One region of the Bacillus sp. FG16 genome, then DNA from elsewhere that is predicted to be linked to it. Evidence: riboswitches for the same ligand, from Rfam matches in the RefSeq annotation. Region 1 holds a riboswitch; the other holds the start of a gene.
What was found. A riboswitch is a leader RNA that binds a small molecule or an ion and turns the genes downstream of it on or off. The one in region 1 is predicted to bind S-adenosylmethionine.
Positions count from the first base shown of each region.

Region 2: it holds a riboswitch for S-adenosylmethionine, as region 1 does, so the genes downstream of both, ACODS7_RS02720 (bifunctional homocysteine S-methyltransferase/methylenetetrahydrofolate reductase) here and ACODS7_RS10675 (hypothetical protein) in region 1, are expected to answer to the same signal.

Region 1 covers NZ_JBMDKC010000022.1:14,296-30,772, forward strand. Annotated here, with positions in the region: gene ACODS7_RS10615 (NETI motif-containing protein) at 69-269, opposite strand; gene ACODS7_RS10620 (MFS transporter) at 253-1,449, opposite strand; gene ACODS7_RS10625 (hypothetical protein) at 1,563-1,790, opposite strand; gene phaZ (intracellular short-chain-length polyhydroxyalkanoate depolymerase) at 1,858-2,754, opposite strand; gene ACODS7_RS10635 (MarR family winged helix-turn-helix transcriptional regulator) at 2,944-3,360, shown strand; gene ACODS7_RS10640 (MFS transporter) at 3,376-4,575, shown strand; gene ACODS7_RS10645 (serine hydrolase domain-containing protein) at 4,676-5,935, shown strand; gene ACODS7_RS10650 (hypothetical protein) at 6,095-6,577, opposite strand; gene ACODS7_RS10655 (short-chain fatty acid transporter) at 6,925-8,271, shown strand; gene ACODS7_RS10660 (hypothetical protein) at 8,312-8,665, opposite strand; gene ACODS7_RS10665 (NAD(P)H-dependent oxidoreductase) at 8,662-9,237, opposite strand; gene ACODS7_RS10670 (SWIM zinc finger family protein) at 9,266-9,649, opposite strand; gene ACODS7_RS10675 (hypothetical protein) at 9,911-10,228, opposite strand; SAM riboswitch class I at 10,269-10,367, opposite strand; gene ACODS7_RS10680 (hypothetical protein) at 10,499-10,690, shown strand; gene ACODS7_RS10685 (YwiC-like family protein) at 10,721-11,443, opposite strand; gene ACODS7_RS10690 (ECF transporter S component) at 11,626-12,327, opposite strand; gene ACODS7_RS10695 (ABC transporter ATP-binding protein) at 12,300-13,961, opposite strand; gene ACODS7_RS10700 (energy-coupling factor transporter transmembrane component T) at 13,934-14,812, opposite strand; gene ACODS7_RS10705 (DUF4430 domain-containing protein) at 14,835-15,662, opposite strand; gene ACODS7_RS10710 (DUF4430 domain-containing protein) at 15,720-16,477, opposite strand, start outside.
Region 2 covers NZ_JBMDKC010000004.1:6,357-22,833, reverse strand. Annotated here, with positions in the region: gene pstC (phosphate ABC transporter permease subunit PstC) at 1-807, shown strand, start outside; gene pstA (phosphate ABC transporter permease PstA) at 809-1,675, shown strand; gene pstB (phosphate ABC transporter ATP-binding protein) at 1,704-2,519, shown strand; gene phoU (phosphate signaling complex protein PhoU) at 2,809-3,465, shown strand; gene ACODS7_RS02780 (sugar phosphate nucleotidyltransferase) at 3,806-6,160, shown strand; gene rpmG (50S ribosomal protein L33) at 6,230-6,379, shown strand; gene ACODS7_RS02770 (5-formyltetrahydrofolate cyclo-ligase) at 6,484-7,062, shown strand; partial or broken gene ACODS7_RS02765 (YqgQ family protein) at 7,165-7,365, shown strand; gene glcK (glucokinase) at 7,385-8,368, shown strand; gene ACODS7_RS02755 (DUF2759 domain-containing protein) at 8,449-8,622, opposite strand; gene ACODS7_RS02750 (MBL fold metallo-hydrolase) at 8,793-9,422, shown strand; gene ACODS7_RS02745 (class I SAM-dependent methyltransferase) at 9,432-10,544, shown strand; gene ACODS7_RS02740 (ArsR/SmtB family transcription factor) at 10,687-10,977, opposite strand; gene ACODS7_RS02735 (cysteine hydrolase family protein) at 11,411-11,923, opposite strand; partial or broken gene metC (cystathionine beta-lyase) at 12,091-13,254, opposite strand; gene metI (cystathionine gamma-synthase/O-acetylhomoserine thiolyase) at 13,251-14,363, opposite strand; SAM riboswitch class I at 14,458-14,568, opposite strand; SAM riboswitch class I at 14,772-14,881, shown strand; gene ACODS7_RS02720 (bifunctional homocysteine S-methyltransferase/methylenetetrahydrofolate reductase) at 14,952-16,477, shown strand, end outside.

The DNA.
Region 1 (16,477 bases):
GATTAATAAAAAAACAAGCCACCCAGCTATTGGATGGCTCTATACGATAAAGAGAATTTGTTATTGGATTACTTCAATTTCCCTTCAAAAACAATCTTCCTACCGCACGGCTCAACTACTGTTTTACCGTCTTTCTTTACTTCATGAAAGATCGGCTCTTCCATACGACGAGACGGAGCGTAGCCTTCTTGTTCCATACGTGCTAAGCAGTCTGTAATTGTTTCATTTTCAAGTACTTCAAATTTCTTTTTATTAGGTTGTTTTGTCATGCCCTAACCTGCTTTCTATTTTTCTTGATGCGAATTGATTTTTCATGTAGACCATATATAACATTGCTAGAATTCCCATTATAATCATAACCGCAATAAAAAAGCTTGTATACTGTATTTTTTCTATAAATACGCCGCCTAATACAGGCCCCATAATACTTCCTAAACTAAAAGCGATTCCGGATAATATATTACCTGCCGGTAGTAAGTGTCTCGGTAATAAATCAGTCATAAATCCAAGCCCTAAAGAGAAACACGATCCAATAACCATACCCGCTAAAAGCATGCAGGCAAAGACGATCCAGTAATATTGATCAAATACGGCGGCAAGTAGAAAAATGCCCGTACTTATGCTAAACGTCCACGTTAATATACGATCCCTTCCGTATTTATCACTCAATATACCGAGCGGAATTTGTGTAATAATACCCCCAACTGCAAATGCTGGTAATAAGAAGGATACATCTGAAACAGACCACCCTTTACGAAGCGCGTATACTGGTAAGTTACTATTTAACATCGCCTCAAGTACGCCATATGCAAGTGGTCCTAGTAACGCAATCCATCCTAATCCAACAACTTGTCTATAACGAGAAAATGATGATTCACTCTTCACTTCTCTTTCATCTTGCGCTGGGAATGCATTTTTTGTTGGAAGTAGTAAAAGCCAACCTATTAAACAAAGTATAGTAGATATAATAAATGGTGTTGCAAGACCGTACTGCACAGTGCTTGCTAAATACGGACCAACAGCAAAACCAATTCCGAAGAATACACCGTATATCGATACTTGTCTCCCTATTTTACTTGGGTCTGATGTTGTCGTGATCCACGTTTGCGTTCCGACATGCAGCATATGATCTCCGACTCCAACTAGAAATCTAAGGATAAACCATACCCAAAACGAAAATGTTTGTGTAAAAAAGAATAATGAAATAATAACGAGAAACCCACCTATAACGATAATTGGCTTCATTCCAAACCTTTGCATCGGTTTTTCAAGAAACGGCGAAATAACTAATATCCCAATGTATAATGCCGTTGCATGAATACCGTTAATACTTGAACTAACCCCTTCTTGTTCAAAAATCATTGCAATGGCAGGTAAGAGCATTCCTTGTGATAAACCAGAAATTGCTACAATACCAACCATAATCCAAAATGTAAAACGCATTGACATCCTTTGTCCCTCTCCTTCTCACGCTTCCACTTTTCATTATAAACTGTTTCTTCAAATGCGTGTACGAATATTCGCAATAAAAAAGAAGCTAAAAGAATGAACCTTTTAGCTTCCTATCCTTCCCAAACTTGTGCTTTCACATTGTTATGAAAGTGCTTGAAATATGGATTTTCATAAAATGATGGTCCATATAAGTAATGTTGCATGTGAGCTGCTAGTGGCTGCTGCATTTGCCAAGGAACTACAGCTGGTAAAACTTGCATATACATCGGGTCTATCATTATTTTTTTGTATATTTGATGATCATATGGCGAATAAGCGATTAAGGATGGTTTATGCATTGATAATCTCCCCTTTTACATACAAATGTTATAGTATATGCAACACTTTTCATTTTGGGGATTCTTTCTATTCTAACCAATCTTCTACATGTTTTATAAATACATCTAAACAATCAATAAACGGTGAGTGTCCGCAATCTTCTAATACCTTCAACTCTGCATTTGGCAAATGTTTCGCTAATTCCTCACCGACTACTTGCGGTACGACATAATCCCTATCACCTTGTATGACGAGTGTCGGCGCCTTAATACGATGAATTTGCTTACTTCCCTCTACAACCCCATTATGTTCATCCGAAATATTAAATGTGATGAGCGCATAATTCACATCTACGAAATTACGCTGCGTTAACATATCATCCAAATACTTTTCATAACGGTCCGGTTCAGGTTGATTATGTGTATATATTAATAGATTCCATACTGTACGGTAATATAGTTTGTTCATATTTTTTATCGCGTCTAATACTGGAGCGATTTGTACTGGATCTTGCGCAATTTCTTCTTTCGTCTTTACTAAACTTGATACGATTGGCTGCCCATTCGTATCTTTTTTAAAGATTGGGTATCCTTTCATTCCTACTGATTCTACTAAAATTAACTTTTCTACAAAAGTTGGGTGATTCGCTGTAAATTGCATCGCAACACCACCGCCCATTGACCAGCCCATTAATGAGAATTTCTCTAGCTTTAACTCGTCGATAAATAATTTTACATCTTCTGCAAAGTCTTGTAATGAATCTATCGACTGATTATATGTTGATTGTCCAAATCCTCTTAAATCAAGAGCGTAAATATGGTATTGATTTTGCAACTTTTCAATGACTAAATCCCAGTGTTGTGACGATGTCATGTTCCCGTGAATGAGTACAAGAATATCTGTATTTCGCCTTCCAACTTCCTGATATGCAATCGTTTCTCCGTTCGATAGTGAAACAAACTCCATTGTTGCAGGCTTAATCATCACAAGTTCCCCCATTCTATTTAATAGAAAGAAAATTCTTTACTTAATTAAAGAATAGCACGTAGAATATACGTTCGCAACATAAAACCTATAAGAATTTTTTACATAAATCAACATGTCTATTACTAGACAATTATTATAAAAAAGCATATAGTTAGCTAGGTAACTAATTTGAAAGGATCAAAATACATGGACGAAAAACAACATTTTTTTCATATCGTCAGCCAGACTTCTCGAAAGTTTACGAAGAAATTTAATGAGCGTGTATCTCCAACTGGGTTATTTAGTGCGCAGTGGGCTGTTATTTTCCGCATTAATCAAACTGGTTCTTGTACCCAAACAGAATTATGCCAATATTTAAATGTTGAATCACCAACGATGACTCGTACGTTAACACGTATGGAAACGATGGGATGGATTATTCGTACAGAAGGTAAAGATCGCCGCGAGAAGCTCATTTCTTTATCCGAAACAGCGATAAAGATGGTTCCAGTATGGCAAGAAGAAGTTGATACTTTCGAAGAAAAAACGCTAGAAGGTATTAACGAAGATGATTTACATCAAGCATTTCAAGTGTTACAACAAATTATTAAAAATTTAGATTAAATTGGAGGGATGACGATGCAAAGTGAGAAACTTTGGACGAAGGATTTCCTCGGAACTTGTTTTAGTAGTCTATTTCTCTTCTTAACATTTTACATGCTTATGACTACTCTGCCTGTCTATGTAATAGACGGCCTAAAAGGAAAACCTGAGGAAATTGGTTTAGTTGCAACTGTGTTTCTTATTTCTTCTGTTTTATGTAGACCATTCACAGGAAAATGGCTCGATGATTTAGGAAGAAAGAAAATATTATTTATTTCACTTTCATTATTTTTAGCCGCTACTGTTATGTATTTCGGTGCGCAAAGTTTATTTTTATTACTTGCCCTTCGCTTCTTACACGGTATTGGGTTCGGGATGGCAACGACAGCTACTGGTACGATTGTAACTGATGTTGCGCCAGCTCATAGACGAGGCGAAGCACTTGCATATTTCGGCGTATTTATGAGTCTGCCGATGGTAATTGGTCCTTTTTTAGGTTTAACAATTATTTCTCATTTTTCGTTCACTGTGTTATTTATCGTTTGTTCCGTATTTTCATTACTTGCATTTTTATTAGGACTACTTGTAAATATTCCGCATGAAGCACCTGTAAGCAAACAAAAACGCGAAAAAATGAAATGGAAAGACTTAATTGAACCATCTTCTATTCCGATTGCACTTACAGGATTTGTTTTAGCCTTTTCTTATAGTGGTATTTTATCCTTCATTCCTATTTATGGGAAAGAAATCGGTTTAAGTGAAATTGCAAGTTATTTCTTCATTGTATATGCACTTGTCGTTGTAATTTCTCGTCCATTTACAGGAAAGATTTTTGATCGCTTCGGTGAAAATGTACTTGTTTACCCTGCTATCATTATTTTCACAATCGGAATGTTCATATTAAGCCAAGCACAAACGTCATTTTGGTTCCTTGGCGCAGGTATGCTAATCGGTTTAGGTTACGGAACATTAATTCCGAGTTTCCAAACGATTGCGATTTCTGCAGCTCCAAACCATAGACGTGGTTCTGCCACAGCTACGTATTTCTCATTCTTTGATAGTGGTATTGGCTTTGGTTCTTTCATTCTAGGTATTGTCGCAGCCAAATCCAGTTATCATAATATGTATTTTATCGCAGCTATTATCGTTGCTTTCACTTTACTTTTATATTACGGATTACACGGACGAAAACAAAAATTCAAGAAACAATCTACAGACGGAAAAATTTCTGCTTAACGTTAATAAGGAAAGTAAACTTCCCCGTTTACTTTCCTTATTTTGTATTTCTTTCAATAGAAGCGTATACTTATAATAGAAATAAAAAGGAGGGACCTATATGAAACTAAAAAAATCTCCCCTACTCTTACTCATACTAACATCCATATTTGTAATTACAGGGCTTGGGTTTACTTACTTCAAACAAAATAAAACGACCCCATCAAAACATAATGTGACGAAAGAAAACTGGTTAGATGACCCTTACTTACGCTGGTCGTACACACATATGAAAGAATTCACTTTAGTTAATAACGTAAAAAACAATCCTGATCAAATTGCTCACTTCCCTTCCGCACTACAAAATTTAGACGATTTTGCTGTGGAGCGTAGATTCGGAAATACAACTCCTCTAAAAAAACTTTTAGACGATAACAAAACGGATGCTTTTGTCGTTATACATAATGAACAACTTGTTTATGAACGATATTTCAATAAATATAACGAGAGTGAACCTCATGGTATGGCGTCATTAGCAAAGGTCTTTACCGGGGCAATTATACAATCTCTCGCTGAAGAAAAACGTATTGACTTAGAAAAAACAGCTGACACATATATAAAAGAATTAAAAAATACACCGTTCGGTAATGCCACACTTCAGCAATTATTGGACATGCAAGTTTCTGCACAGTACCCTACTCACGGATATGAACATCCAGCATTAGAAAATCAAGATGCACAACTATATTTAGCGAGCAATATTTTACCTCGAGGTAAAAACTACGAAGGTCCGATGAAAATTTACGATATGTTACAAGAAGCAGAAGAAACTGCACCGCCTGGTTCCGATTTTTCTTACGATAACGGATCAGCGGAAACACTCGCTTGGGTTATTCGAACTATCACTGGTAAATCATTAGCTGAAAATGTTAGCGAACGAATTTGGTCTCAAATTGGTATGGAAGAAAACGCGTATTACGTTACAGATGAAACGAAAATAGAACAAGCAAGCGCTGGCTTAAATGCAACTGCTAGAGATATGGCGAGATTCGGGCAATTACTATTAAACAACGGGGAATATAACGGAAAACAAATTCTCCCTTCTTCTATTACTGAAGATATAAAAAATGTCCAAGAAGGTGAACTTGCAATTGGCCCTGGAGCTTCCATTTCTTATCATAATCAATGGTGGATTCCGCACAATGAACAAGGTGCTTTTGAAGTGTTAGGTAGTTACGGACAAACACTTTACATCGATCCAAAAGCAAATATGGTAATTGTCCACTTCTCTTCTAACGCTACGCCAAGTAATGAAATACATTCAGTTTACTCAAATATGTATATTGATATTGCACATCATTTAGAAAAGCTTCCACAGTAGTGGAAGCTTTTTCTTGTTGGGATATTTCATTTATACTCCTACATATTAGAAGATACTGAAAGAATAACTGCTTAAAACACGCCTATCAAAATTTCTATAAGCAGTTTACATGTTTAATTAAGTGTTTAACTAATACATCCACATCTTTTGGAGAATGCGTTAAAACACTTCCCTTACAAATATTGTCTGTTCATATTCGTCGAAAATTTCTTCTATTGATGAAAATAAAGTTTCTTCCGGGATGATGAACTTTACTTTTTGACCATTTTGTAATATAAATGAAATTTTCCCATTATCATTAAAACCTGTATGAAACGTTCCTCGTTTATTTAATAGTACCTCTTCAATTGTATTTGTTTTAATGGAAAAGTTATTCTTTAATTGCAAAAGTTCATGTACATCTCCAGTATGTATTTTTGTATCTATTTCAGTTTCTAAGTTTAATTGTTTTTTCTCGATTTTTTTGAACCAAAACAAAAATAGTAACTCAGAAATACCAGGTAACTGTTTTTTATAAGCATGTCGACTATGAAACTGTCCGCCAATCTTTATAAAATATATACAGTCACCTGTAATAAAAACTTTATAATACATATCTGCCGTAAACATTTTAGGCTTTAAAAGATAAAAACTTTTGATCATAACCCCCCCTAAATATTAAATTTATTTGTATAAACATTTTAACTAGATTTGTGCTTAAACATATTTCTCATGTAATACAACACTATTGTATTGAGTATCCTCTCCCTTTGCAACAGTTGTTTTGAAACCAGCTAGTAACCTTTCTCTATACTCTCCCAATAAGTGCTAGCCACATTTACAACCGTTTTTCTTCTAGTATATTAAAAGCAGTATCTGATACGAGGCTCTATATCAATCTATCAATAAATTACCACCCTATAAATATCTGAATTTTCTTTATATTAAAGGTTATCTCTCAAATAACCTCGAATAATTGTAATACATATACATAAGGAGGTTGATCTATTTTGTTTCGTTCTTTTACAAATGGTTGCGTCGCCTTAGTGCAACGCTTCTTGCCAGAACCGTTTATTTTATCATGTTTATTAACTGTTTTTGTTATCTTCTTCGGTATGTTTGCGACTCATCAAACACCTGTAGAAATGATCAATCACTGGGGGAATGGAATTTGGGGGCTTCTCGCCTTTTCTATGCAAATGGCACTTGTACTCGTGACTGGATCTGCTTTAGCAAATGCTCCTCTTATTAAAAAAGGATTAACGAAAGCTGCCAGACTACCAAAAACGAATGGACAAGGCATTATTGCCATTTCCATTGTAAGTTTACTTGGTGCATACATAAACTGGGGCTTTGGAATTGTTGTATCTGTTTTATACGCAAAAGAAGTGGCAAGACAATTAGAAGGATTAGATTATAGACTAGCAATCGCCTCTTCTTATTCTGGATTTCTCATTTGGCATGCGGGGCTTTCTGCTTCTATTCCTCTGACATTAGCAACAGGCGGGGAAACGTTAATTAAAACGACAGCTGGCAGTATTAAAGAAGCGATTCCAATCTCAGAAACGCTATTCTCACCATACGCTCTCGTTCCAGTTATTATTTTTCTCGTTACGATGCCTCTCATTAATAAAGCGATGCATCCAGATGAAAAACATACGATAACTGTAGATCCTAGCGTGTTCCATGAAGAAGCTGCTGCTCAAGAAGTAGAAAAAAATACATTCGCTGAAAAAATGGAAAATAGCATCATTATTACACTTTGCGTTGGATTGTTAGGTCTCATTTATATTTTCAATTACTTTTATACGAAAGGATTTAATCTTACTCTCGATATCGTAATTTTTATGTTATTAATTGCTGGACTTATTTTCCACCGCACTCCGATTCAGTATATTCGCGCTTTTTCAGACTCTACGAAAAGTGCTTCTGGCATTTTACTTCAATTTCCGTTTTACGCAGGAATTATGGGGATGATGATTGGAGCAAATAGTGAAGGACTTTCACTTGGAGGAGCTATTTCTAATTTCTTTATTAGCATTTCAAATGAAACGACTTTTCCTCTCTTTACATTTTTAAGTGCTGGCATCGTTAATATCTTTGTTCCATCAGGAGGCGGTCAATGGGCCGTGCAAGCACCAATTATGATTCCAGCTGGCGCTGAACTTGGTGTACCTGCTGCAAAAACAGCAATGGCAATTGCATGGGGCGATGCTTGGACGAATTTAATTCAACCTTTCTGGGCATTACCAGCATTAGCGATAGCTGGTTTAGGTGCTCGTGACATTATGGGATTTTGCGTTGTTAACTTACTATATGCAGGTTTCATCATTAGTCTATGCTTCTTAGTTATTTAAACGAAAAGCTAGTTTTATACTAGCTTTTTTACATAATAAATCATTTATTTCCCATGCAATTTATAACTGTATCCCACTCTATGTCCTTAAGATGTAATGACTCAAATGCAAAAAAATCTTCGCAAATTTTTCCAATCAGGTGTGGATGTTCCCTCAAAAAATTCCACTGTAATACTTTAGGAAGAAAATGCATTTCATATTCTTTACTTCCCCGTACTACCTCATCAACTTCTCTTTCACAAATTCCCCTTATTAAATAATCATTTCTTAACTCTATTTGAATTTGTTGAAATGTATCGCTGCATTTTTTCAATTGAAGTAAACACGTAATATACTTCCGAAAAAGTTCGTTATCATACTGACAACAGTTTATAATACGATCGACTTCATTCATAATGTACGAGCCTTTTCTTCTATTTGTAATAACCATTTTTCGCGCTTTGATACTTTACTCGTTTTCACAGATTGAAAAACTGACCGTTTTATATCACGAATGCCACAAAAACGTAAAACACCTCTCTTCATCATAATCCAATCTGCTGATCGATATAACAATGCGACGTACCATAGAGGCGAGTCTAACGTATTAATAACCCAAGCTTTCTTACCTTTCAATAACCCTTTCGGAAGAGCACCTTCATATTTATAAGCAAATCCAGCTACGAAAATACGGTCAATAAAACCTTTTAAAATAGCTGGCATCCCCCACCACCATATCGGATATATAAAGAGAAGTGTATCTGCTTCTTCCACTAATTTTCTATACCGCGCTGTCTCTTCTTCATTTACTAAATCACGTCTTTTCTTCTCTTCATTGAATACAAGTACCGGATCAAATTGTTCCTTGTATAAATCAAGCAACGTAACCGAATGATTTGTTTCCTGTAGCCCTTTTTGCACATGCTCTAAAATTGCCCCGTTAAAACTTGAAGGATTAGGATGAGCGTATATAATCAGTACGTTCACTACAAAACAACTCCCTCTATCTTTAAAGTTACCCCTTCTTTAATAACTTCTCTACAATTTGTACGTTTTTCGAACTTTGCAACAGTCGATTTAATACAGTAAGTAACTCTTCTTTTTCTAAATCTTTTAGTTTCTCTTTAACTGCACTCTCACCAGCACCTTGAATATCATAAACAACTGCCGCCATATGTTTACAATAATTTTCATACGGACATTCGCAACTACTTTTTGAAAAATCTTCGAGATCGATAACTACTTCATAATTCCCTGCATTTCCAGTAACGAATGCAAACACTTTGTTATCTTGTATTTCAACATCTTCTATATATCCATCTTCATAATATTCATATCCCTTATCTACAACGTACTTTGGGATCCATTTCGTTATATCTTTTAATAAGTAAGCGTACATAATTGTACCCCTTCCTTTAATTCCCTTTTGACTTCCAAAACCCTGCATGTTATTCTAAGAACTGTTAAATAGCAAGTCTATTTTACAAAACGACTGACACCTATTCGGCGAAGGTGTCTCTTTTCATTTGCAGCCGATACGAATTGCCTCTTTCAGGCACATTCAATTTTTGACACTACACACTCAACACCATTCCCTGTATCAGGCTGCTTTAGCAGTCTTTTACTCTACATACTCCGTTATTTTTAAAAAAAAGAGAGCTTAGCTCCCTTTTCTCGCCTTATAAAATACCCCTTTTTCAGCATAGAGATATTCATCAGCTAATGTAATTTTCCCATCCAGTTTCAGTTCGTCTAATAGCCTTGATAAATAAAATTGATGTAACATTTTTTTCGTGAATTTTCCTTCATGATGCGAAACGATATGTTCTTGAATATCTAACAATGATATCGGCTTATCTTGCTCTATCATATATTCATAAACTGTACTACGCAGTTTTACGTATTTTTCGAGTGTCACAGTAATTCGCAACCCCTTTCTTCTTAATATAAATTTTCGTAATCGGTTTTTTTGCAACAAAAAAACCTCTCCGATAAGAAGAAGTTACGTATATATCTTCGTCTTATCTCCCAGAACAAATATGTTCTGCTGGAATTAGCACCTGCATCGCGGTTGCTGGGTTTCATCGGGCCAGTCCCTCCACCTCTCTGGATAAGAAAATATTCACTTAAACCTTACTATACGTAATTTCACTTTAATTGTCAAACAAATATAATAAATATAACAAATTATATTTTCTTTCTTACTGTTCATACTACTCGTATATGAACAGCTAAGGAGGATTATAAAATGCATCAAAATGCTCGCGGATATGTACAAGATTCTTTTCAATCATTACAAGAAGCAAAACACTGTTTAGAAGAAGCACTTGAAACAGTTGAAAAAGATTTTAATCGTGCTCGTATTGAACAATCACTTTATGCTGTTGAACAAGCTATTCAACGTTGCGAGTACACCGTTCACATTTTAGAAAAAGATTAAAAACTTCCCATCTATCGATGGGAAGTTTTTTCAAATGGCATACTTCATAATTATTGCCGTTATGATTAAAAAATATACAGAATTAGCAATTTCTAAAATCCCTACTTTTATAATAGAGATTTTTTTGCCATACAACACAATTGCTCGAATGACACTTGGTATAAAAATAAGAGAACACCACGGATTAATCACAAATACAATTATAGTTAATACGATATGATATCCCCAAGATATAAGACGATACTTCGGATTATTTTTTTCACGAATCATCGTTTTCACATAAAACGTACTACCTAAAAAGTATAAGAATGAACTAAGCGCAATGAATAATGCTATATGATCGATTTGCTTCATTGAAAAATAATAACTAATTAACCCACCGATACAAAATACAATAATTGCACAAATATCATTTAATAGTGCTCTTTCATTTTTTTGACGAGCATAATACATATTTACTATAAATAATGGAATCATTACTATTACGAATAAAAGAATTCGCCACTCATATAATAAAGAAATCATCCCGAATAGGAACGCAATACTAAAATAAACAATTGCGGCGTGTAAAAACTCTTTTTTTCGTCTTTGCTTTATGTACGTCAGAAATGGATATGTAGCTAAATAGATAAAAAACCATGCTATAAACAATGGAATATGATAAATAGTGGGTTTCCCAAGTATGACACTTAATAGAAAAGGTATAACAAGCATGGCCCATGCACCATGTTGCTTCGGAATAACTAACTTCATTAACTATACACCTCCCTCTTGAAAAGAGTTCTCACGTACTATTATACAAATAATTTTATATAATGGCGGATGCATATTGAATCTATTTTTTGACAAAAAAATGCTCCTTACAATATGTAAGAAGCATGAAAGAGGCAAACGAATATGTAAGTCGCGACCCTACCTTATATGAGTATGCTTTTCTATGTCACGTTATGCTCATCTAATATACCGTATTTCTTTTTAAATCTTGTAAGAATCGTAATCCAAGACGTACTAAATAGTAGTAAGAAAATAACATTCGAAATCGCATGACTCAAATCAAAATAAAAACTTGCGATATAATACGAAATGACAGTCTCCCACGTTGCTTCTCTTATAAAACCGAGAAGACCCCAGAAATTCATAATCCAGCCAAATAAAAATCCAACAATTACTCCGTAAAGAAGTCTCCCCCATAGTTTTTTCATTAAAAATGTATTACGAAGTAAACCTGCTATAAAACCAATCATGCCCCACGAAAACATTTGCCACGGTGTCCACGGACCTTGTCCTAAAAAAATATTAGATACGATCGCTGCTGTGGCACCAATCATAAAACCAGTTTCACTTCCAAATACAATTGCAGAAACAATAATGACAAAAGAAGTTGGTTGTACACTTGGTAAAATAGAAAATGGCACTCTGCTTACTGCTGCAATTGCCGCTAATACAGCAACGAGAACAATTTCACGTGAAACAAACGCCTTTCTTTCAAAACGGATATAGAAAGGTAACATAATAACTGCTAATATAAACAAACTACTTAACATGTAATAACCGTCCATGACAAGTGTCGTAAGAAGTAATGTGCCTATTATTACTGCAAAAATACATATTATGAATGCAACATATCGTTTGGACACGCTTCGTACACATCCTCCCACGTTAATGCATATGGCAATTCTTTTCGAATGAATCGATTAATAGATGTTGTATAAAAGAAATTGCCGCTAAAAAATTCTTTCGGTGCATCATTCATAATGACTGTTCCGTCAAATAACATCATACATTGATCAACGTATTTCGCTGCAAATTCAATGTCATGCGTTGCCATTATAATTGTTGTTCCTTCTTTTTGTAGCTTCCTAAATAGTTCTCCTACTCTTTCTTTCTTCCACGGATCTAGCCCCTTTGTCGGTTCATCAAGTAATAATAAAGTTGGCTTTGATAATAACGTTGTACATAACGCAAGTAGTTGTTGCTCTCCCCCGCTACAATCATGCGGATGGCGTTCTTTAAGCGAGTACAACCAAAACTTCTTCAACATATCTTCTGCTATTTCTTTTCCTTGTTCTCCGTATAATTCACGTGCACGTTCATACACTTCATCCCACACTGTATCAAATGTAAAATGATAATACGGATGTTGCGATACATACCCGATCCTTTTAAATCGTTCTTTCGAATCAATTTTATGTATCACTTTCCCGTTCCACTTTACTTTCCCTCTTCTCGCTTTTTGTAATCCTGCTAAAATCGTTAACAGTGTAGACTTACCTGTACCGTTCTTCCCAACGAGCGCTACCCATTTTCCTTTTTCAATTGAAACTGATAAATCACGTAAAATAAGCGGACTACTTTTTTCGTACTGGAACGAAATATGCTCTGCGCTTAAAATTACCTCTTGCTTTTCACTTTGTGCTATTGGGTCATTTACATATGATATCGCTGCAAAATCATTCATTTTCATTTGCGCCTCTCGCACTGTAAACGGAATATCTCTCACATTCCACTCTAAAAATAGCCTTGGAATTTGCGGAATAAATGGACGGAATGTTTCTACTCCCCACATATTCGTAATAACAGTTTTAGGACTACCATCATACATAATACGGCCATTATCCATACAAACAACGCGTGTTGCAAGCGGTATAACTTCATCTAAACGATGTTCACTTAAAATAATCGTAATTCCAAGTTCTTCATTAATACGTTTTAATAATCCTAAAAACTCTTTCGCAGCAATTGGATCTAACTGGGCTGTCGGTTCATCTAATAATAGTAACTTCGGCTGCATAACTAATACCGCAGCTAAATTGACAAGTTGCTTTTGCCCGCCAGATAACGTGTGAACAGATTGATGCAATAAATCTTGAAATCCTAAAAAACTAATAAGCTCCGCTATTCTTTTTTGAATATTATGTGATGGTAATCCGATATTTTCTAAAGAAAATGCTAATTCTTGAATCACTGTATCCATAACGATCTGATTTTCTGGGTTTTGAAATACCATCCCAATTTCTTGGGCAGATAACAAATCAGCTACTTCCTCTATTAAAACACCCTCATAAAATATCTCTCCAGAACGCGTACCAATTGGAAGTAACTCCTTTTTAAAATGTTTTAATAAAGTCGTCTTCCCAGATCCCGATCCTCCAGCAAGTGCAATAAACTCACCTTTTTGAACAGAAAGAGAAATATGCTGTAACGCATATTCGTTTTCATCAGCATATACAAATGATAAATTGTTTATTTCTGCATGCGCCACCATATCCATTCCTTTCCTTCCATCATAATTGGTAAACTAATAAACAGTGTAAATAATACAAACATCATTCCATCATATTGCTGGAATAAAATAGATTCGACTTTCGGATAAATAATCAATTTCCCTCCGCCATAATTACTACATATAATAGCAGCTATAAATAAAATGATTAAATAACTGAGCGTATACCAATCGCGCTTTTCCATTCTATAGCGAATATACGTCGTACGCTTCGTCACACCAAATCCACGAGCTTGCATAGAATCTGCCGTTTGCAGTGCATCTTCTAATGAACAAATTAATAATACTTGCAGCAATTGCATACCATTTTTCACGCGTTCCATCATTGAACCTGAATCTACCTGCACACCTTTCGTTTTTTGGACGAGTGTGATTTTCTTTAATCGTCTTATAAACAAAGGAACAAATCTCACTGTAATCATCGTTAACAATGCAACTTTCGGTGAAATTCTTGAAAACAGATATAAAAATTTATGACTGGAAATAATATCATTGTATGACGCAAACGTAAACATAACTGCAACTAGTAATAACCCCATTACTATTCCAAACATAATCGCCTCAAGCTTAATACGGCTATCACCTAACCAAAATAACGTAGTTCGACCTCTATGCGTTAATAACGAATTAAATAAAATTACCATAAAAAAGAAAACAATTGTGCTCGGTAGCATCTTTCTTATCTTTTCGCTATTTCCTTGCATCACATTTAACATAATAATTAATACTATTGCTCCAATTAAAAAAAGAGGATGAAGACACATCATACATAGTATCATCACCCCGATATAATAGAAAAAATTCACAAAAGGATGTAAAGAAGAAAAACTTATTTTCATAGCCCTTTACCGAATGCCTTTCTTATTGTAATACGTATACCCACTCAATTGTATCTCCTGGTTTTACCGTAACTACACCAGCACTATGGTTTGGAAAAGCACCGTTCACACGATATTTCCATCCACTAGTATCCGCAATATCTTTTTCATATAAATCATTAATACCTTTTACATAAATACTATCTCTAGATCCGCTTGCATCAACATCTAATCCTGTACGTTGTAATACTTTATACACAGTATCGCCATCTTGTACATCCATCTTTTTCGCACCCATTATATATCCGTTATTTCCTTTTACCGAGATTGTTACTTGTTTTGCTTTAGGTACTGGTGGTGGCACTGGGTTTTGTGGTGGTACCGGTGTTGGTGGAGCTGGTACACTATTGTTCTCTTCTGGCTTTTTCTTTTGCTCCTGCTTCGGTGTTTCTTTCGGCTGATTCACAACCTTTGCTTCTTCTTTTACTTCTGGTGCTTTCGGTTGTTGTTTCTCTTCTTGTGCTTGTTGCTGCTCTGGTTGCTTATTTACATCCGGCTGTTCTTTCGGTTGTTCCTGTTGTTTCTCTTCTTTCTTTATCTCTGGTTGTGCCTGCGGCTTTTCCTCTTTCGGCTTCTCTTCTACTTTTTGTTCTTGTTTCTCTTTCTGCTCTTCTTGCTGCTTTTGCTCTGATTCAGCTTGCTTTTCTTCTGTTTTTTCTTCCGGCTTCGCTTCATTTTTTTGTTCTTCTTGTTTCGCTACCTCTTCTTGCTTCGGTTCTACCTTCTTCTCAGGCTTTACACCTGCCTCTTCACATCCGGCAAGTAGCCCAAGCGAAAGCAGTAAAGAAATGAACCATTTCACCTTACTCATCCTATCTCTCACCTTTCATACGAAAATTAGGAGCAAATAATTGCTCCTAATTTTTTGTTAAGCTGCTTTACGTCTCCATAATACATATGCAGAAGCAATACATAATACACCCATACCTACTTCTGTTGCTGCACTATGAGAAGATGCTCCTGTTTTTGGTAGACTGTTACCGTTTCCGATTTTTTTATTCTTAACCGGTTCGTTATCTACAACTACTTTTAGATTTTCATCTTTTGTTTCTTGTTGTACTTGGTTTTGTTCTTTCGGTTCTTCAGTAACTTCTTTTTCTACTACATTATTTTCTGGTTCAACGACCTTTTCTGGCTCTTCAATCGGTTTTGGCTTAATTACATCACCAGCGTCTACATTAGACCAATCATAAATAGATTTTCCCATTTCCTTAAATTGAAGTAATGCTAAAAGAGCCTGTTCTGTAGCCATTCCGTTACCATTTTGATCACTTGGTAACCATTTAAATTCACCATTTGAAAGTTGATATGATAATAGGTTTTGCATTGCCTTATGAAGACGATTTTGATCTACATCTTTAACAAGAGATAATCCAATAATTGCTTGCGCAGTACTATTTGAATTTTCTTGTCCATCAGCTGAAAAACCGCCATTTTGCAGCTGTTCGTTATATAAATACGCAACAGCTTTTTGTATAGCTGGTTTCACATCTGATCGCTCTTGATAAGGAGCTAATGCTGATAAAACCATACCTGTTACATCAACGCTACTAGCACTATCTTTACTACCTGAACTATTATAAGTCCATCCACCGTCTGTATGCTGATTATTTAACAGTGCTTCCA
Region 2 (16,477 bases), on a different contig from region 1:
ACACTTGGAATTGTTTTTACGCTCTCTAATGAAACAATCATGTTTTTTCAAAAAATATCATTGTACTCCTTTTTGACGGAGAAAGAATGGTTACCGTTTTTTGAAAATCCTAAATTCGGTATATTACCACTTATATGTGGAACGTTCCTTGTAACAGCAATCGCTATGTTTGTAGCAATTCCTATTGGTTTAGCGTGTGCCGTATTTTTAAGCGAATATGCTTCAAATAGTGCACGGAAAATATTAAAGCCGATGTTAGAGCTATTAGCAGGTATCCCGACAATTGTATATGGTTTTTTTGCATTAACAATTGTTACGCCGCTTTTACAAAGGGTTATACCAGATTTACAATTTTTTAATGCGATTAGCCCAGGAATCGTTATCGGATTTATGATGATGCCTACAGTTGCATCTTTATCTGAAGACGCGATGAGAGCTGTGGCGAAAGGGACGAAAGAAGCTTCATTAGCACTGGGAGCGACGCGGTTTGAAATGGTAAAACAAGTGGTGTTTCCGTCCGCTTTTACAGGGATTATGGCAGCAATTATATTAGCGGCTTCGCGTGCAATTGGTGAAACGATGATTGTTGTAATTGCGGCAGGATCCACACCAAATGTATCGCTTGATCCGACACATTCTATTCAAACGTTAACAGCCTATATTGTGCAAGTAAGTTTAGGTGATGCTCCGCATGGAACGATTACGTATTACAGCATGTATGCTGTAGGTGCAACATTATTTTTGTTTACTTTTATTATGAACATCATTTCGCAGTCAATTATGCGCCGTTTTAGGAGGATGACATAATATGCGGATGTTGAATCATAAAAAAATACAAAAAAACATGGCATCACGCTTTTTAAAAGATCGAATTTACAAATTGTTATTTTATATAGCGATTTTATTTTCAATCGTAATTTTGTTTGTGTTACTGTTTCAAATTGTTGAAAAAGGTATAAGCTATCTTTCAATAGATTTCTTTACAAATTTCGCTTCACGTAATCCGAAAGAAGCTGGTATTGCTGCAGCTTTGTCAGGGACAATATTATTTATGAGTATTGTTATACCTGTTTCTTTTATATTTGGAGTTGGAACAGCCCTTTATTTAGAGCAATATGCGAAGGAATCTCTATTTAAAAAAATAGTAGAGATTAATAATCAAACGTTAGCAGGAGTACCATCCGTTGTCTTTGGATTGCTTGGTTTAACTATTTTTGTATATGCTCTTCATTTAGGAGAGAGTATAGTTGCAGCAGCACTGACGATGAGTTTACTCGTCTTACCAACAGTTGTTGTGGCGAGTCAAGAAGCAATCCGATCAGTACCAAGTGCATTATTAGAGGGTTCTTACGGATTAGGTGCTACGAAGTGGCAAACGATGTATCAAATTGTATTGCCATATGCTTTCCCGGGGATTATAACGGGCTGTACGTTAGCGATATCAAGAGCAATTGGAGAAGCAGCACCACTATTAGTTATTGGGGCACTTGCGTTTGCAAATTATGTTCCATTTAGTATGTTTGATAGATTTACAGTTTTACCAATTCAAATTTTTAATTGGATGAGTAGGCCACAAGAAGAATTTCAGTATGTAGCAGCAGCTGGGATGATTGTTTTGTTAGGTTTGTTGCTATTTATCAATATATTTGTTTTATGGTTACGAAATCGAAAATAAGTTGGAAGTGGATGAAAGGGGAATTCAAATGGTAGCAACAGTAGTAAATGTACAGGTGAAAAACGAAGAGAAAATCGAGACTGCGCCAAAGAAAGTAGTATTTGATACGAAAAACTTAAATTTATGGTATGGGGAAGACCATGCTTTAAAAGATATTAATTTAAGTATTCATGAGAATGAAGTTACAGCAATTATCGGTCCAAGTGGCTGTGGTAAATCAACGTACTTAAAAACGTTAAATCGCATGGTAGAGTTAGTACCGATCGTTCGAACTACAGGTGTAATTGAATATAGAGAACGCAATATATTTGATAAATCATATCCAGTTGAAGAATTAAGAACGCACGTAGGAATGGTGTTCCAAAAGCCAAATCCATTTCCAAAATCTATTTATGAGAATGTAGCATACGGTCCAAAAATCCATGGTATTCGTGATAAAAAGACATTAGATGAAATTGTTGAGAAAAGTTTACGCGGAGCAGCAATTTGGGATGAATTAAAAGATCGCTTGCACGATAATGCATACGGTTTATCTGGTGGACAGCAACAGCGTCTATGCATCGCACGTTGCTTAGCTATTGAGCCAGACGTTATTTTAATGGATGAGCCAACATCGGCACTAGATCCAATTTCAACATTAAAAGTAGAAGAATTAATTCAAGAGTTAAAGAAAGACTTTAGTATTGTTATCGTAACGCATAATATGCAACAAGCAGCGCGTATTTCAGACAAAACTGCTTTCTTCTTAAGCGGGGAAGTTGTGGAGTATACAGATACAAACAAATTATTTACGACGCCTTCAGATAAGCGTACAGAAGATTATATTACAGGTCGCTTTGGTTGATATCGTTGCAAAGCTAAGAGAAAATGCCCTCTTAACAGAGGGCATTTCTTATTTTTATCTCACTTTAATAGGGAAGTAATACCTTCTCTTTATCTTAAGGTTTATTACAAGCGTAAGAGGTTATGTAGGAGATTTATCCCGCTATTTGCGGGCAGTAAGACCCCACCTCAAAATTCAGCAAAAGCAAAGAAGTTAGGTGGGCGGGCGGCCTGTAAAAGCCCGATTGATGAGGGGTGATTAAAGTTTCACTTTGTATATAATGGCACATAATATTGAGGGGGAAGAAAAAATGGTAAGAGAACAGTTTCAAGGTGATTTAAAAGTGTTACAGCAAAAGGTGATTGAGCTTGGCGAATTAGCAAATGCGGCTTTATTGATTGCTATGGAAGGTCTGCATACAAGGGATGTAGAGAAAGCGTTAGAGGTCATTGATGGTGATTACCGTATGGATAATTTAGAAGAGGAAATAAACGATCTTGCGCTTATGCTCATTACGAAGCAGCAACCTGTAGCAAGTGACTTAAGAAGGATCTTTATTTCAATTAAAACAGCGACAGATTTAGAGCGTATTGCAGATCATGCTGTTAATATTGCAAAGGCTACAATTCGTCTTGGGGAAAAAGAAGTGGCTGTTAGTTTGCACAACCTGGATGAAATGTTTGCGGTTGCAAATAAGATGTTGCATTTAGCGTTAGAAGCATATGAACAAGAAAATTTAACTTTCGCGAAACAAATTGCTGAAATGGATGATTCCGTTGATGAAATATATGGAAAAGCAATTCGTGAGTTTATATCTTCAGTTCCGGAACAACCAGAAGCAATTACGCAAATTACACAATTATCATTTGTGGCGAGATATATTGAGCGTGTAGCAGACCATATTACAAATATTGCTGAAAATGTCTTTTATTTAGTAAAAGGAAAGCATTATTTATTGAATGAGTAGGAATGAAAGTAGGTGATGAGAAATCACCTACTTTTTTTAGTCAAAACATGACAAAAAAAGCTCGTTGTTTCCTTGAGTTTATGATGATAAGATGTATCATAATGTAATGGGAAAATTAGTATATATGTTGTTCGTTAATAAGTATTATTTATCAATTAATAGTAAGCGCTTTCTTGTCGTTTTAAACGTACGTTTTTATAGGTGGGAAATTTAATTATAGGGTCTTTTAAATGAGGATTCGTTTAACTAATCAAGTTTATGCTGCTAGTTCATGTGGGATAGAGAATATACATATGGTATATGGAGCTACTGAACATTATATAAGTGGAGGCTGAAGTATATGAAGGGGGTTATTTTAGCTGGAGGAAAAGGAAGACGCCTTAGACCATTAACATGTAATACTCCAAAGCCGATGTTACCATTATTAGAAAAACCAGTTTTAGAATACAATATTGAGTTATTACGCCAGCATGGTATTCGTGAAATTGCAATTACTGTTCAATATATGAGTACGACGATTAAGCGATATTTTGGTGATGGTAGTAAATGGGGAGTTAACTTGTATTATTTTGAAGACTCTCCTCCGCTTGGTACAGCAGGGAGTATTAAACAAGCAGAACAATTTTTAGATGAAACATTTGTTGTAATAAGCGGGGATGCATTAACTGACTTTCAATTATCAGAAGGAATTAGGTTTCATGAACAAAAGAAAAGAATGGTAACAATGTTTGTGAAAGAAGTAGAAAATCCACTCTCATTTGGATTGGTTGTAATGAATAAAGACCAGGAGGTTACACGATATATAGAAAAGCCGGGCTGGAATGAGGTAGTATCTAATGTTGTGAATACAGGCATATATATTATGGAGCCAGAAATCTTTTCTTACATACCGCCTAGACAATTTTTTGATTTCAGTCATGATGTGTTTCCGTTATTGGCAAACAAAAATGTGTTATTCGCATATTTGTCAGAAGGTTATTGGTTAGATATCGGCACATTTAATCAATATCGACAAGCACAATTTGATTTGTTAACGAAAAAGTTACAAGTACCTATTCCTTATACGGAAGTATTACCGATGGTATGGATGGGAGAAGGGGTGACGATTGGGAAAGGGACAAAAATTCATGGCCCCTCTTTCATTGGAGAAGGAGCAAAGATTGGTACAGGAGCTGTAATTGAGCCATATTCTATTATCGGAAAAAATAGTATCGTTTCAAATTATTCTCATCTTCAAAAAAGTATTGTTTTTGCAAATGCCCATATTGGAAAGTATTGTGAACTATTAGAAACGACAATAGGAGAGCGTACAATAGTTGAAGATGACGTTACACTGTTTCAAAAAAGCATTGTAGCGGATCACTGTCATATCGGGAGAAGTACGATAATTAAGCAAAAAGGAAAACTATGGCCTTATAAGGCGATTGATAGTCATTCGATAGTAGGAGCGGCTGGTATTCAAGAGAGTGAAATGAGTGCAGGGTGGTTACAAAAAAGCCGCATTGTAGGAAGAGGGAATGTTGAAATTACTCCCCAGTTTATCGTGAAGATTGCGATGGCGTATGGCTCTCTTTTTACAAAAGGAGAAAGTATATTAATTGGAAGTCAAGAAAATATAGAAACAACCTCTTATAAAAATTTATTTTTACATGCTATTCATGGTATAGGGATTCATACGATGGAATGCAAAGAAATGAACGAGTCACTTTTTCAATATAGTGTTCATCATTTGCAATGTGCAGGTGGGGTTTTCATTCAAGTGGAAAATGAGAATGAGATTGTTATAAAGTTGTATGGTCAAGCTGGCATGCCGTTAACGTATAAGCAGCAAAAAGAGATAGAACAAGTATATATGTCCGAATTGTTTTATTACGTGCATGAGAAAGAGATGGGGCGAAATAAGCTGGTTCATGTTTCTATGAATGAGTATATAGAAGTTATATTGGGGCATATTGATATCGAGAAAATACAGATGCAGAAGTTTCATCTTCTTATTAATAAGAGAAATGATACGTTGCAACATTTACTTATGCTCTTTCTACAAAGACTTGGTTGTACAGTTACATGGATTTATGCAAGCGAACAAAAAGATCATGTGAAAGCTTTGATGAAATCAAGTAAAGCGAATATGGCTCTTATGTTTTCTGAGCAAGGAAATCATTTCGAGTTATACGATAAACATAGTAATATTTACCAGGGTACAGATTTGGAAGAGGTAGATATTCCAGATTTCTTACTCGAATCTACAGGAAATATTTACCCAATGTCTTTGAAATTAGGAGAATGTTATCTTCTGTTTTATACGCAGGATGAAAGGAAGTCGTTTCAAGTAAGGTGGAAGCGAGATATTTTATATCGGATTGGAAAATTATTTGAGCTAATAGCATTGCAAGGAAAAACGTTTCTCAGCATAGTAGAGCAATCACCTCCGCTCTATTTACTTTATGATGAAGTGGTATGTTCATGGAATGAAAAAGGGGAAATTATGAGGAAATTATTGGATGATATTGAAAGGAAGGGAGAAGGTATATTTGAAGGAGTACAGTTCAAATATACTGAAAAAGAGTGGTCTTATATCGTTTCTGACACAAAACAACCAAAATTTTTAGTGTATTCACATGCTAGAAACCCAGTAATAGCAAGGGAAAACATGAAAAATCTTATAGAAAAAATTAGACAATATCAAAAGGTGTAGAATTTTTATTTTAAAAGTGGTATTATAGTATAGTCTGATTTAAGTTATTAGTACTGGAGGGAAATAAGAATGCGTGTGAATATTACTCTAGCATGTACAGAATGCGGAGATCGTAACTATATCTCAAAGAAAAATAAACGTAACAACGCTGAGCGTATCGAGCTTAAAAAGTATTGCAAGCGTGACAAGAAGTCTACGTTACACCGTGAAACAAAGTAAGCAGTAGGAATATTTTCCTACTGTTTCTTTTTTTATTCGATTCCTATGTTAAAAGTGATACACTATCATCATAGAGTAAAGTGTCACTGTAAGGAGGAGAATGTGTGAAAGAAGAGAAAGTGCGTTTGCGTAAACAAATAATAGAACACATGAATTCTTTATCAGAAGAACAATATACAACTTTATCAGAACATATTGCATTTTCGTTGTATGCGCAAAAAGAGTGGGTTGAAGCTAAAACAATTGGAATTACTCTCTCAATGGAAAATGAAGTGAATACATATCCTATTATCGAAAAAGCTTGGGAAGAAGGAAAGAAAGTTGTAGTTCCTAAGTGTAATAAAGGAACAAGAACGATGTCCTTCCGGAAAATTAGTGATTTTGATCAATTAGAAACGGTGTATATGAATTTACGTGAACCGATTCCGGGACTTACGGAAGAAGTGAGTGCGGATGACATTGATCTTCAAATTGTGCCAGGCGTAGCTTATACAGAGCGAGGAGAACGGATTGGATACGGCGGGGGTTATTATGATCGTTATCTCGTGCATTATAAAGGGAAAACGCTATCATTAGCATATGATTTTCAAATGGTAAAACACATTCCGGTAGAACCATTTGATAAAAATATAGAAAAAATTATTACAGAAAAAGGAACAATGCTTATAAATGAGCTTGTATAGACAAATAAAAATTGACGAGACTTTTTCTTCTTGATTATAATAAAATATGTGAACGTTTTCTTATTATAATTTTTATAGTAAGTGAGCATAGAGGGTGATGAAATGGTATCTATTTATGATATTCAGCAATTGCTAAAGAAATTTGGTACGATTATTTATACGGGAGATCGAATTGCAGATTTACAATTAATGTAAGATGAATTGCGTGAATTAAATCAATCACAGCTAATCGATCCACAAGACTATCAAACAGCTTTATTTTTATTGAAGCAAGAAATTCAAAAAGAGCTAAATAAGAATTAGATAAAGGTAGGTAAGCAACATGGAAGAGAAATGGTTAGTTGGTGTTGACCTTGGTGGTACAACGATTAAATTAGCATTTATTAATGTATACGGTGAAATTTTACATAAGTGGGAAATCCCTACAAATACAGGTGAGCAAGGAAAACATATTACACTTGATGTTGCGAAAGCAATTGATAAAAAGCTAGAAGAATTAGGCGAATTGAAGAGCAAGTTAATTGGTATTGGTATGGGAGCTCCTGGCCCTGTACATGTGGCATCTGGAATGATTTATGAAGCGGTTAATTTAGGGTGGAAAAACTATCCGCTAAAAGATTTATTAGAAGTAGAAACAGGATTACCTGTTGTTATTGATAATGATGCAAACTTAGCAGCGCTTGGTGAAATGTGGAAAGGTGCTGGTGAAGGTGCAAAAGATTTAATCTGCATGACACTTGGTACGGGCGTTGGTGGTGGTGTAATCGCCAATGGTGAGATTGTACACGGCGTGAGTGGTGCTGCTGGTGAGATTGGACATATTACAGTAGTTACAGAAAATGCTTTCCCATGTAATTGCGGGAAGTCTGGTTGCTTAGAAACAGTAGCATCTGCGACAGGTATTGTACGTGTTGCTATGCAAAAAATACAAGAGACTAATAAAGAAAGCATGTTGCGTTCTATGTTAGCTGAAGAAGGACGTATTACATCAAAAGATGTCTTTGAAGCACTTGGACAAGGTGATGAATTAGCAGGCGAAGTAGTAGAAAAAGTAGCTTCTTATTTAGGGTTAGCTGTAGCGAACCTATCTAGTACGTTGAACCCAGAGAAAATTGTTATTGGTGGAGGTGTGTCTAAAGCTGGAGATGCGCTATTAGAACCAATTCAACGCTATTTCGAGCAATACGCTTTCTCACGTGCTGTAAAGAGCACGAAGTTAGCTATTGCAACACTTGGTAATGATGCAGGTGTTATCGGAGGAGCTTGGCTTGTAAAAAAGCACAAATACGAAGCGAAGATGATATAAGTTGTGAAATATGAAAAGAGGAAGGGGAAACCCTTCCTCTTTTTGTGTGAAATCTTGATGAAGAATAAAGTGTAAACGAATTAAGCTGTTGGTGGATACCCGTTATATAGAACAGTCATGATCGTAAACCATCCGAAAACGAGTACAGTTGCAATTGCAAAGCCGCTCGCGAAAAAGTTTTTTTCACGAAGTGTTCTAAGCGTAGCAAATACAGCTAACAGAGTGACAAGTGTAAAAATAATAACAAGGCCCATGCAATATCCTCCTCTGTCTACCCATTTCTTATTATGAGTTTTTGGAATATTTACTCTTTTATATTGTACATGTTTTAAAAATGATTGTCGAGAGAGCATCCTTTCTTTTCCTAAGAGAAAGAAATGTTGTATCATTAAAAGTAAGTTTAATAACTGGAGGAGATTTTCATATGAAATGGATACAAATGCCGTTAGGCCCATTACAAACAAATGCTTATATTTTAATGAACGATCAAAAAGAGTGCATTATCTTTGACCCTGGTCACGAAGGTGAAAAGCTCGTTACATATTTACAAGAAGAACAATTAAAACCATTGGCTGTTTTATTAACGCATGCTCACTTTGATCATATCGGTGCTGTTGATGCGGTAAGAGACGCTTTTCATATTCCTGTATACGTACATAAAGAAGAAGCAGATTGGTTAGGAGATACAACTGTAAACGGCTCTCAAATTTTTATGATGAACCGCAGTATTACAGCAAAACCAGCGGATCATATTATTGATGCAGAAGGTACATTAACAATTGGATCATTTAATTTTGAAATTTTTGAGACGCCAGGACATTCTCCTGGAAGTATTTCTTATTATAGTAAAGAGGCGAATGCTGTGTTCTCAGGAGATGTATTGTTCCAAATGAGCATTGGAAGAACAGATTTACCTGGTGGAAGTTTTGCTGAATTAATTGGAAGTATTGAAGAGAAATTATTTGTATTACCAGATGAAACAGCGGTGTTATGTGGACATGGTCCAGAAACAAGCATTGGTTTTGAAAAAGAAAATAATCCGTTTTTACAATAAGGAGTCATTATGGGAATGGAGCTCATTTTAAGAGAATGGATGGGGAAAGAAAAGGATTATTCAATTTCATATAGTACGTATATGAACCTTGTATTATATACAGAAGATCATGGATATTATATGAAAGAACGTGAAAAGATTGGAAGACAAGGGGATTTTTTTACAAGTAGCAACGTTTCCTCTGTTTTTGCAAAAACTTTTGCTAAACTTTTTATTCGTCTTGTTGAAAATGGTGAAGTTGCTCCGAATATTTGTGAGGTTGGCGGGGGAACAGGAAAGTTTGCCTATGATGTTTTACAAGAATGGAAGCAATTATCTCCAAAAACCTTTATTGATTTAAACTATTCAATGATTGAAGTGAGCCCTTTTCATAGAAAATTACAGCGGGAGCACCTTGGCTCATTTTCTAATGTATCGTACTATACGTCTTATAGTGAAATGGGAGATTCTTTCGAGGGAATTCTTTTTTCAAATGAGTTGTTTGATGCATTTCCTGTTGAAATAATTGAGAAAAGAAATGGTATGTTGTATGAAGTACGTATTACATATACAGAGGAAGGAAACCTTTCAGAAGTATGTAGGCCGTTAGATAAAAGAATTGGTCGCTATTTATTGAAATATAATATTCATATTGCTGAAGGGCAACGTTTTGAAGTACCAATTGTGATGGAGGAGTATATAAAAGAAATTGCGAAATGGTTTCAAAAAGGTATATGTATTACAGTTGATTACGGATACACAAAAGAAGAATGGATGCATCCAGCACACCGTGAAGGAAGTTTACGAGGTTATTATCAGCATAATCTAATACGTAACCCACTAGCGCATCCAGGTGAAATGGATCTTACTACTCATATTCATTGGGACGAGCTAAAGGAGATGTTTAGTCTGCAAGGAATGAGTGCAGTATGGCATAAGAAGCAATCTGAGTTTTTGTTAGCGGCAGGAATATTAGAACAGCTTACGAGTCATCAAGATACGAATCCTTTTTCTGAAACGCAAAAACAAAATCGAGCAGTTCGTTCTATGATTTTGAATGGAGGATTAGGGAGTGCGTTTGATGTTGTTATACATACAAAAGATATGCAACATTTACATTTGGAGCGGTATGTAACAATATAAAAAACAAGACACAGTATATACTGTGTCTTGTTTTTTAATACGACTTATGTAGTATTATATATTTCCTCTCATGATATATATTTATATTAAAGATATGAGATAAAAAATATAGAATACGTTCTTTTTCTTCGATTATTAGTCCCTAACCTAATAATACGCGAACGAGTTGAATTATTGTTTCGTTCTCTACCTTGTAATAAATTTCCAACCCTTTTCTTTCACTAGAAACGATTTTAGCGCTTTTTAATTTTGCTAAATGCTGTGAAATTGTAGATTGTGGCATGTTTAAGCCAGTATACATTGTAGAAACGTTGCTTGGACCGCGCTCGATTAATCCTTTTACGATACATAAACGAACAGGATGAGCTAATACTTTTAATAATTCTGCATTACTTTCATATAGTTCTAATTCTTTTTGAAAGGTTTCTAACATGTTCTTTTCCACCTCCGTGTGAGCTATTATACCATACTATACATACCAAAAATTTAAAGAAAAGAAAATAGTTGTTGCAGAAAAAAAGTCCTAAAGTAAAGAAATTGTAAGAAAAGAGACCCTGATGTAAATAAAATAGATAAATTAGCATGTTTTTGTAAAATGACATTTTTGGGTGAAAATTTCGATGTGTTTTAAAAATTGAAAGATATAGATATATTTGTAACACAATTTTATCATGAATTTCTTATTCTTTCAAATGAATATACGAAATTTTTAAAATAATATGACAAAGGAATTATAATGATATATATAGAATATAAAACAGGTTAAAAGAAAAGAAGCTGAATGTAATTCGCTTCTTTATGGTGATAATGAAATATTTGATTACGGCTGATAAATCTTAGGGTAATCAAGTCATTAGTCATTTATTCTAAAATTCATCTTTTAGCAACGTTAAAAATCTGGTATTCCATATGTTCTCGTAAAAATCAATTGTCTCTTTTGCGGACATAAAAGGATTATTCAATGTAGAGGTTGTTTTCTGTGCCATAAAGTTTTCGTATCCTAGTCCGTGGGCAAACTTAATCGTAGCATCCATACAGTACTCTGTTTGGGCACCACAAAATTCAATGCGCTTTACAGATAATTGATCTAAAATTTCTTTTAAGTTTGTTTTATAAAATGAATTTGCATGTGTTTTTCTTACAAAAAAATCTTGTTCTTGAACATCTAGAATGGTATGAATAGCCCAAAGTTCTTTCTCGGGTACTAAATCATCATCACAATGTTGAACAAAAAGGATTGGTTTATTTAATTTTCTGTATGAAGAAATTCTTTTATTTACTTTTGTTAGTAAGTTCTGTAAATCAAATAAATGCTCTCCGCTATAACATACTCCATTTTGTAAATCGATAACGATTAAAATATCTGCACAAGTATCCATTATTTTCATCCCTTTTTATTTCTTAATATATCAATTAATCCATTATTTAGAAATAGATGATATACCTTTATTTTTTATGAACCATAAAAAAGGAAGAAATTCAAATGAATATACTGAACCGCATAAAAAGAAGATATGAAAACTTAATCTCATATCTTCTTTTCTCTCTATGCATTTACAGGTTCTTCTACATAAGAAAGGGCATTTTCAAAATCGGATATTAAATCGTCAACATTTTCGAGACCAACTGATAACCGAAGTAATGAATTAGAGATTCCTCTTTCATCACGAGCTTCTTGCGACAGTGCTGCATGTGACATTTTAGCTGGATAGGAAAGAATTGACTCGACAGCTCCTAAACTAACTGCAAAAACAGGTAATTTTACTTTTGATAAAAATTGGCGGAGTGCATCTTCTGATTGCAAAGTAAATGATAAGACTGCTCCAGCTGATGTCGCTTGAGAATGTTGAATATCAAATCCGAGATGTGTTTATAATCCCGGATAATAGACATTTTGTACTTTAACGTGCTCTTGTAAATAATGTGCAATTTTATTGGCATTTTTAGCTGAATGCTCGAGGCGTACATGCAATGTTTTTAGACCGCGAAGTACGAGAGAACAATCGTGAGGCCCTAAAATAGCACCGAATGCATTTTGTAAAAATCCAAGCTTTTGAGCGAGTTCTGCATCTTTTACGACTGCTAATCCGGCAGTAACATCACTATGACCAGCAATAAATTTTGTAGCACTATGAAGAACGACATCAGCTCCAAGTTCAAGTGGTTTTTGGAATAGTGGTGTCAAAAATGTATTATCAACAAAAGTAAGAGCGCCAATAGATTTTGCGAGTTTAGAAATCTCGCGAATATCTGTCACTTTTAAAAGTGGGTTAGAAGGTGTTTCTACATAAAAGAGCTTTGTATTTGGTTTAATGTTTTGTTTTATTTCTTCTAAATTGGTCATATCAACAAATGTATGTGAAACACCGTAACGGGAGAGTACTTCAGTTATCACTCGGTAAGTGCCTCCGTATACATCTTCTGAAATGAGAACGTGATCCCCTTGTGAAAGAAGAAGAAATGCAGTGGAAATCGCTGCAATGCCTGATGCAAAGGCGAACCCCTTTGTTCCGCCCTCTAATAAAGCGATGATATCTTCAAGAGCTTCACGAGTTGGATTTCCTGACCTGCTATAGTCATATTTTCCGAACGTATCTACATCAAACTGGTGAAAAGTTGATGTGTTATAAATAGGAACGTTCACAGCGCCTGTTTGTGAGTCATGTTTATATTGGTTGTGTAGTAAGAGTGTATCTATAGAATAACTCATATTCTTACACCTTCTTTTACGAGTTTAATGGCTTGCTTTAAGTCTTGAATTAAATCGTTACTATTTTCAATGCCAACGGAGAATCGAAGAAGACGATTACATACACCGTTTGCTGTTCTAATTTCTTCAGGAATATCAGCATGTGTCTGCGTTGCTGGATAAGTCATTAAACTTTCTACACCACCGAGACTTTCGGCAAATGTAATTAAGGATAAAGATTGTAAGAATGGATTGATCCAAGCTTCATCTTTAAGGCGGAATGAAATCATGCCGCCTCTTCCTGGATAAAATACATCTGTCACCCCGTCTTCATCATTTAAATACGCAACAACTGCTTTCGCATTTTCTTCATGTTGTCTCATGCGAAGCGCTAACGTTTTCATACCGCGAATTAATAACCATGAGTCAAATGGGCTTAAGACCGCACCTGATGCATTATGATAATGGGCGATTTCCTCACAAAGTTCCTTTCCTTTTGCAACGACAAGTCCGCTTAGTACATCGTTATGCCCCCCTAAATATTTCGTTGCGCTATGAAGTACAATGTCGGCACCTTCTGTTAATGGTTGCTGTATATAAGGTGTGTAGAATGTGTTGTCTACAATAAGAAGTAGTCCGTGCCTTTTCGCTACAGTTGCGACAGCAGCAATATCAGTAACTTGCATTAATGGATTAGTTGGAGTTTCTATGAAAATAGCCTTCGTTTCAGTTGTGATAGCTTGCTCAATTTGTTTAATAGACTGTGTATTTACGTATCTACATCGAACATTCCACTTTTTTTCATGTTCAGAAAATAATCGATACGTTCCCCCGTATAAATCTTCAGATACAATAAGTTCGTCTCCAGAGCGGAATAGAGAAAGGACGAGGAGAACAGCTGCCATCCCTGAACTACAGGCATAACCTTGTTCGCCATATTCTAAGTCTGCGATCGCCTGTTCTAAAAGACCGCGAGTTGGATTGCCAGTTCGTGAATAGTCAAAGCCAGTAGATTTACCAATTCCTTCGTGACGATAAGCGGTTGAGAAATAAACTGGTGGATTAACCGTTCCTGTTGTAGTTTCACTGCGATTGCCGATTTGTGCTAGCTTTGTTTCGATTGTTGACATGTGAAAATTCCTCCTTTTTAAATTGAAACATTAACTGAATATAAAATAAAAAAAGCCTTCTAAGAAGAAGGCTTTCGGTTTGAATAGAGTCTTCTTCTCATCTGTCAAATCTTTCACAATTTGCTGGAATTAGCACCTTATTAACAAAATGTTAATGGTTGCTGAGGCGTCACAGGGCCAGTCCCTCTACCTCTCTAGATAAGAATGTTCGTATGAAATTTTTATTATGTTTTTAACTTTACAACAAAAGATAATTGAATTGCAACTCTATTTTAAATAATTTTTATTTTTCCGCAAGTGTCATTGACTTTTACTTTTGTGCATGCTAAATTTATTAAAAAATTAACAAACATTGTTAAAAGGGGAACGCATTTCCTTTTAGCTACATAAATAAAATAATAAAGACAACTCTTATTGAGAGCGGTGGAGGGAAAGGCCCTGTGAAACCCGGCAACCTTCAAACGAAATGTTTGAAACGGTGCTAATACCTGCAAAACGAATGTTTTGCATAATAAGAGGAGGAACGATTATGTCCCCCTCTTCAAAGTGAAGAGGGGGTTTTTATATTGATAGAAATGAGGGAGATTCGTGAAGTTACTAGATTTATTATCAAAAGGAATTGTAATAGGTGATGGTGCGGTTGGGACGTTATTGCATTCACATGGTTTGCAAAGTAGCTTTGAAGAATTGAATGTATCTGATCCAGACTTAATTATATCGATTCATAAACAATATGTAGCTGCTGGAGCAGATGTAATTCAAACGAATACGTATGGAGCAAATGAGGCGAAATTACGTATGTATGGCTTAGAAAATCAAGTTACAGAAATTAATAGAGCGGCAGTAAAGCTGGCGAAAGCATCTGTTACGGACAGAAATGCAATTTTAGGAACAATTGGTGGTATGAAACATATCGGAGCCGTTACAACGACTGATATGGAAAGGGAGTTTATGCTACTTGAACAGGCAGGGGCTTTACTAGAAGAACAAGTTGATGGATTACTATTAGAAACTTTTTACGATGAATTTGAATTACTGCATGCCGTTAAAGTATTGCGTAAGCAAACGAACATTCCAATTGTTGCTCAATTAGCGTTACATGAAGCAGGTACGACTCAAAATGGAAATGATGTCAATGAAATATTAAAGCAACTTATAGATTACGGTGCAAATGTTGTTGGATTGAATTGTCAACTAGGGCCGCTTCATATGACAGAGGCTTTCAAAATGATATCGATTCCGCAAAATGGCTATTTATCAGCATACCCAAATGCAGGTCTCCCGAATTATGTGGAGGGACGTTACGTATATGAGGGAAGCCCAGCTTATTTTGAGGCGATGACACCGAGATTTATTGAGCAAGGTATTCGGTTGTTAGGTGGTTGTTGTGGTACGACTCCAGAACATATTCAAAGTATGAAGCGCGCTGTTGCGAATGTTACACCTGTAATAGAAAAAGACACTATTCAAAGGCCGAAAGTCGTTCATACGCATGAGAAACGTTCGAAGGCTCACGTCACTCTAGCAGAGAAAGCGAAAAAACAAACGACAGTTGTAGTGGAATTAGATCCACCGAAAACGTTAGATACACAGCGTTTTTTTGAAGGAGCAAGAGCGTTAAAAAGAGCGGGAGCAGATGCTATTACTCTAGCAGATAATTCATTAGCATCGCCTCGTATTTCTAATATGGCGATGGGTGCGTTATTAACGAAGCATGATATCCCGGTATTGACACATTTAACGTGTAGAGATCATAACGTCATTGGACTACAATCTCATTTGTTAGGTTTATCGGCGTTAGGGATGGAAGAAGTGTTAGCTTTGACTGGTGATCCAGCGCGCGTTGGTGATTTTCCCGGTGCAACTTCTGTATACGATTTGTCCTCTATTGAGCTCATTAAAATGATTAAAGAAATGAACGATGGACGTTCAATTTTAGGGAAATCAATTGGACCGGCGACAAGGTTTTCTGTAGGCGGCGCATTTAATCCTCACGTGAGGCACTTAAAAGCAGCGGTTAAGCGAATGGAACGAAAAATAGATGCTGGAGCGGAATATTTTTTAACTCAGCCAATTTACGGTATCGCCTTAATTGAAGAAGTGTATGAAGCGAC